Regions from separate parts of the Arthrobacter sp. Soil761 genome, predicted to be linked through region 2. Evidence: riboswitches for the same ligand, from Rfam matches in the RefSeq annotation. Region 2 holds a riboswitch; the other holds the start of a gene.
The links. Region 2 has a riboswitch for glycine ahead of cycA (D-serine/D-alanine/glycine transporter). Riboswitches for the same ligand answer to the same signal wherever they lie in the genome.
Positions count from the first base shown of each region.

Region 1: linked by a shared signal. The riboswitch ahead of ASG79_RS11775 (glycine dehydrogenase (aminomethyl-transferring)) and the one ahead of cycA (D-serine/D-alanine/glycine transporter) in region 2 are both predicted to bind glycine.

Region 1 is NZ_LMSF01000017.1:29,466-32,864, forward strand. Features, by position in the region: gene ASG79_RS11765 (MFS transporter) at 1-1,058, opposite strand, end outside; gene ASG79_RS11770 (TetR/AcrR family transcriptional regulator) at 1,144-1,680, shown strand; glycine riboswitch at 1,774-1,871, shown strand; glycine riboswitch at 1,898-2,005, shown strand; partial or broken gene ASG79_RS11775 (glycine dehydrogenase (aminomethyl-transferring)) at 2,059-3,399, shown strand, end outside.
Region 2 is NZ_LMSF01000008.1:93,227-96,625, forward strand. Features, by position in the region: gene ASG79_RS06980 (hypothetical protein) at 1-237, opposite strand, end outside; gene cycA (D-serine/D-alanine/glycine transporter) at 410-1,951, opposite strand; glycine riboswitch at 2,098-2,196, opposite strand; glycine riboswitch at 2,488-2,588, shown strand; partial or broken gene ASG79_RS06990 (glycine dehydrogenase (aminomethyl-transferring)) at 2,749-3,399, shown strand, end outside.

The sequences.
Region 1 (3,399 bases), on a different contig from region 2:
AACGCCAACCCCGCTGCCACCACGTATCCCGGGCGGACCTTGCGGACCAGCGGCACCACCACCAGGCCGGCCACCACCGTGGCGGCCAGTGCCGGGATCATGGCAACGCCCGCTGCGGACGGCGTCATTCCCTCGAGGAGTTGGAGGTGCTGGGCGAGGAACAGGATGAAGCCGTTGAAGGAGAACAGGGCAAGGATGTTGGCGCTGATGGCCATGCTGAACACCCTGTTCCGGAACAGGGACATGTCCAGCAGGGGGTGCGCCAGCCGCTGCTGCCGCTGCACGAACACCGCCCCCATGGCCAGGCCGAAGGCGATGGCGCCCAGACCTGCCGCCCCTGGACCTTCGGTGGCAACTGCCTTGATCCCGTAGACAACGGGCACCATGACCAGCATGGAGAGCAGGATGCTGGGGATGTCCACCTTGCCGGGTGCCGGATCCTTCGATTCCGGGATGAGGGCCGGTCCAAACGCCAGCAGGGGGAGCATGAGGGGGACCGCCACCAGGAAGACGGCACCCCACCAGAAGTGCTCCACCAGCCAGCCGCCGAAGATCGGACCCAGGGCCGCGCCGCCGGAGAATCCGGCGGCCCAGATGGCGACGGCCAGCCTGCGGCGATTGGGCTCGGGGAAAATGTTGCGGATCAGCGACAAGGTGGACGGCATCAGCATGGCGCCGAAGAATCCCAGGGCGGCGCGGCCGGCGATGAGCCATTCCGGCGCGGGTGCAAAAGCCGTCGCAACGGACAGCGCGGCAAAGCCGATGCTGCCAAGGGTGAGCAGCCTCCGCCGCCCAATCCGGTCGCCGAGGCTTCCCATTGATACCAGCAGCCCGGCCAGCACCAGGGGGTAGGCGTCAACGATCCACAGCAGCTGCACGCCCGTGGGTTCCAGGGCCCGGGCGATGGCCGGCAGCGCGAACGTCAGTGCGGTGTTGTCCACCGCCACCAGCAGCACGGGAAACATCAGGAGCCCCATCGCCAGCCAGTCGCGCCACGGAGGACGCACGGAAGTGCTGCTTGCCTGCCCGGTTGCCGAACTCTCGATGGAAGTGGTCATGAGATAACTATACCGTCCGGACGGTATAGTTTAAAAATGCGATGGTTTTCCTTATTCCTGCACGGGGGAGGGCATGATGGAGGGCATGCCCCGAAAGCCTGTTGCCCGTGACGCGGTCCTTGACGCCTTCGAGTCCCTGCTGATTGAAGTGGGTGAGCGGGCGGCCACCCTCGATGCCGTGGCGCGCAAGGCCGGCGTATCCAAAGGCGGCCTCCTCTACCACTTTCCCAACAAGGAAGCCCTGATTGCCGTGTTGCTTGACCGCCTGGAGGGCCTGGCGGGCGAGGATGCCGATGCCATGGCGTCGGCAGCTGAAGGCGCCGCGGCCTACTTCATCCGTTCCTCGGTCTGGGCGGATACCCCTTTGGACCGTGCCATCGTGGCCGCCACCCGGCTTGCAGAGGTGGCCCACGAGGAGACGCGGCGCCGCTTCGCGGCCATCCAGCAGCGCTGGCTGGACGAAATTGCTGCGGATGTGGGACCTGGGCTGGCCAAGGCAGTCCTCTATATGGGGGACGGCCTGTACTTCAACGCCATGCTGTCCGTGGCCCCTGCGCCGGCCGGGGGAGCGGCCGCTGACGTGGAGGAACTCCTGGCCGCGCTGGAACGGCTCCGCAGGTAGCTCCGTCATTTGCCGGGAGGGGTTGCCGCGTAGGACAATAGAAAGTTGTGAGGGCTGTCACCGGTCTTCATGATCCAACAAATGAATAGCCTTTGATCTGCGGCGGGAGAGTTCTGCCGGAAGTACAGGCAGGCGCCGTAGGAGCAAATCCTCCCCAGGAATCTCGCAGGCCCCCGTACCGCCGCGGCGAGGCACCTCTGGAAAGCAGCAGGCAGTCTTATTCTCTTTTGGAGAGGTAGGGACTGTTGTGCTCACCGACGGTGCAAGCGGGTCCTGCCCAGGCAGGGAACGCGGAAACTCTCAGGTCCAATACAGAGCGGGGAGGAACCCGAATAGCTGTGGCGTACCCTTCGCCGCCTGAGTAAATGGAGTTCCTTCGTGTCGGTTACCCCAGCCTCCACCACTTTCGTAGACCGCCATATCGGCGCGCGCCGCCAGGCCGACGTCGACACCATGCTCAAAGCCGTAGGCTACGACTCGGTCGATTCCCTTGTGGACACCGCGGTTCCCAAGGTCATCCGCCAGGACACCGCCCTTCGCCTGCAGGACGCCCTCAGTGAGGTTGAAGTCCTCACGGAACTGCGGAAGCTTGCCGCCAAGAACAAGACGGCGGTGCAGCTGATCGGCCAGGGCTACTACGACACCGTGACTCCGCCGGTGATCCGCCGCAACATCCTGGAATCCCCGGCCTGGTACACCGCCTACACGCCCTACCAGCCGGAGATTTCGCAGGGCCGGCTTGAGGCGCTGCTGAACTTCCAGACCATGGTGCAGGACCTTGTGGGCCTGCCCATCGCCAACGCTTCGCTGCTGGATGAAGCAACGGCGGTGGCCGAGGCCGTGCTGCTGATGCGCCGCGCCAACAAGACCAAGCCCGCGGCAGACGGCAAGACCGTCCTGGACATCGACGTGCTGCCGCAGACCATCGCCATAGTGCTGGGCCGGGCGGAGGCGCTCGGCTTCGAGGTGGAGGTCGCCGACCTGTCCAAGGGCCTGCCCGACGGCGACATCAACGGGATCGTGCTGCAGCAGCCCGGCGCTTCCGGCCGCGTCTGGGACCAGTCCGCGGTGATCTCTGCAGCGAAGGACCGGGGCGCGCTGGTCACGGTCGCTGCGGACCTGCTGGCCCTGACACTGATCACACCTCCGGGCGAGCAGGGCGCGGACATTGCCGTCGGCTCAGCCCAGCGTTTTGGCGTGCCGCTGTTCTTCGGCGGCCCCCATGCCGCCTACATGGCTGTCCGCAAAGGCCTGGAGCGTTCCTTGCCTGGCCGCCTGGTTGGGGTATCAAAGGACGACGCCGGCACGCCTGCCTACCGGTTGGCCCTGCAGACCCGCGAGCAGCACATCCGCCGCGAGAAGGCCACGTCCAACATCTGCACCGCCCAGGCGCTGCTGGCCATCGTTGCGTCCATGTACGCCGTTTACCACGGCCCCGACGGCCTGAAGGCGATTGCCCAAACGGCGCACCGCCACGCCCGTAGCCTGGCGGCCTCGCTTGCGGCCGCCGGCGTCGAGGTGCTGCACACGAGCTTCTTCGACACCCTTACGGTCCGGGTGCCCGGACGGGCTGCTGGCATCATCGCCGACGCCGAGGCGCGGGGCATCAACCTGCGCAGCGTCGACGCCGACACCGTAGGCATCGCCCTCGATGAAACCACGACGGTGGCCATCGTCGCCCAGGTTGCCGACGTCTTTGGCGCCACGGTTGCCGAGGTC
Region 2 (3,399 bases):
TCCGGCAACAGCCCGCAGGTAGTCGCGCTCTGCAATGTCCGCCAGCTGCGCGGCCGTCGCCCGCGGATGCCTCTTCTGGAGCCTGCGGATGTAGCCAACCACCAGGGGCCGCTGGATCTGCACTGCTTTCAGGAGCATGTTGTGGACGCCGGGCTTGGGCTTGCCCTCGGCGTCAAACATTGCGTTGTGGGCGGTTTCCTGTGCGATGCGTACTGCGGGGTTGCTGCGCCGGGCCATGGTCACCTTCATTCAAATCGACCTGCAGCGGCTAGGCTGCCGTGCCTTTCCATCCTATGTGGATAGACACTAAGCATGCTTAACTTCCGGGCCGTGGCTTCGTCCGGCGGGCTGCGGCGGCAGGATGCGGTACCTGCACCTCACCGCCGCCGCTGCAACCCGCCGTCGGACGCTACTTCCCGGCCTGCTGGACCTCGCGCCCCGCCGCCCCGGCGTCCTGGCCGCCGCTGCGCGCGGCAGTGGCCTGGTCTGCCTGAAGCTCGGCACGGAAGACCTCGAAGCGGGCCAGGTGGGCGGGACGGCGCCGCAGGATGGCCCAAGCCACGCCCAGGATGACGAACCAGATAGGGGTTACCAGCAGTGCAACGAGAGTGTCGGGCTGGGTGGTAAGGGCCCAAAGGACGAAGGCGAAGAATGCGTACACCACCCACACGGCGGGAATGCCACCGGGCATCTTGAACTTCGACGCCGCATGCAGGTGCGGCCGGCGGCGCCGGAAGGAGATGTAGCTGGCGAGGATGATCGACCAGACGAAGACGAAGCAGACCGCAGACACGGTAGTCACCATTTCAAAGGCCATGCCAACATCCTGGCCGGCATACATGAGTACGACGCCGGACAGCAGCAGGACGCAGGACAGGAACAGCGCGTTGCTGGGCACCTTCCTCGTGGAGAGCCGGCTGAAGATACCGGGGGCGTCGCCTTCCTGGGCCAGGCCGAAGACCATGCGGGACGTGGAGTAGATGCCGGAGTTCGCGGAGGACATCGCCGAAGTCAGGACCACCAGGTTGACCACCGTGGCCGCGGCGCCGAGGCCGGCCAGGGAGAACATACCGATAAAGGGGCTGCGGCCGGCGGCGAACTGGGTCCACGGGGTGACCGCCATCAGGATGACCAGCGCACCGACATAGAAGAGCAGCACGCGGACGGGGATGGCGTTGATGGCCTTGGGCAGCGTGCGCTCGGGGTTCTTGGCCTCGGCGGCGGTGGTTCCCACCAGTTCGATGCCTACGAAGGCGAAGACTGCGATCTGGAATCCGGCCACGAAGCCCATGAACTCATTGGGGAAGAACCCGCCATGGCTCCACAGGTTGGTGAAGCTTGCGGTGCCCGCGTCGCTCTGGAAACCGGTGAAGATCATGAAGAGTCCCACGATGATCAGGGCTGCGATGGCGACGATCTTGATGAGGGCGAACCAGAACTCGGTCTCGCCGAACGCCTTGACGGTGGCGAGGTTCAGCAGGAGCAGGATGCCCACCGTGGCCAGGCCCGGGATCCAAAGTGGCAGCGCCGGCCAAAGTTCCTTTGAGTACCCTGCAATGGCGATGACGTCCGCGATTCCGGTGATCACCCAGCAGAACCAGTACGTCCAGCCGGTGAAGAATCCGGCCCACGGCCCCAGGAGATCGGCGGCGAAATCACTGAAGGACTTGTAGTTCAGGTTGCTGAGCAGCAGTTCACCCATGGCCCGCATGACGAAGAAAAGCATAAAGCCGATGATCATGTATACGAAGATCACGGATGGGCCGGCCGCGGAGATGGTCTTGCCGGAACCCATGAACAGGCCCGTGCCGATCGCGCCGCCGATGGCGATGAGCTGGATATGCCGGTTGGTGAGCTGCCGCTCCAGGTGGGGAGGCTCGCTGCGGGCTGCCGTGGCAGCGCCTTGGCTGCGGGCTGGTTCGCCGTTGGACGTGGGGGGATGAATCGCCATGAGGAACTCCATCGATAAAGCGGCTTTTGGGTGCCGCAAAAGATTTGGTTCCTCCCCGCTCTGTAGTGGACCTGAGAGTTTCCGCAGCAAAAGCCGCTTGCACCGCCGGTGAGCCAGGGTCATGCCCGGCTGCTTTCCAGAGTTGCCTGTCCGCGGCGGTACGTGGGCCTGAGAGTTTCCTGGGGAGGGTTTGCTCCTACGGCGCCTGCTGGATGTACCCGGCAGGGCTCTCCCGCCGCAGGTCGAAGGCGTATTCAGTTGGAAGCCGCAGGCTTTTTGGGCCACGGCCGGTCATGCAATGGGACAGGCACCGACTGGTGGGCTGCTCCGGATACGCTGAGCCAGCCACCGGCGGCGCCATTCCCGGGGTTCAGTGTGGTGTCCGTCACGATCGAATGTCAAACCCCTCCCGACACAAGCGGGGAAGAACGGCGTCACGTGCCCCTCGAGCCCCGCACGGAAGCCGCCCGATTTGCCACGGACGGGTCTATCCCGGTACCTTGTGAGCCGAATCACCCACATTTGAATAAGCCTTTCGAGCTGTGACGGGAGAGTCCTCCCGGCGAAACACCGGTCAGGCGCCGTAGGAGCAAATCCTCCCCAGGAATCTCTCAGGCCCCCGTACCGTCACGGCGAGGCGACTCTGGAAAGCAATCAGGCTTCTGCCTGGTTCACCGACGGTGCAAGCGGTCCCCTGCCAACAGCAGGCAACGCGGAATCTCTCAGGTCCAATACAGAGCGGGGAGGAACCCATCCCACGCCGTGCCACCTTCGGCCGGCCAGATCTGGAGTTCCTCATGACGATTCATTCGCATCCAACATCGTTTGTTGACCGCCATATCGGCGCGCGCCGCCAGGCCGACATCGACACCATGCTCAAGGCCATCGGCTACGACAGCCTGGATGGCCTGGTTGACGTGGCCGTCCCCGCGCCCATCCGCCAGGAAACTGCGCTCAAGCTGACCGACGCCCTCAGCGAGGTTGAAGTCCTCACGGAACTGCGGAAGCTTGCCGCCAAGAACAAGACGGCAGTCCAGATGATCGGCCAGGGCTACTACGACACCGTGACTCCACCGGTGATCCGCCGCAACATCCTGGAATCCCCGGCCTGGTACACCGCCTACACGCCCTACCAGCCGGAGATTTCCCAGGGCCGGCTTGAGGCGCTGCTGAACTTCCAGACCATGGTGCAGGACCTGACGGCGCTCCCGGTAGCCAACGCTTCCTTGCTGGACGAGGCAACGGCGGTGGCCGAGGCCGTGCTGCTGATGCGCCGCGCCAACAAGTCCAAGGCAGCGAAGGACGGCAAGACGGTGCTCGACGCCGACTGCCTCCCCCAGACCATCGCCATCGTGCTGGGCCGGGCGGAGGCGCTCGGCTTCGAGGTGGAGGTCGCCGACCTGTCCAAGGGCCTGCCCGACGGCGACATCAACGGCGTCGTGCTGCAG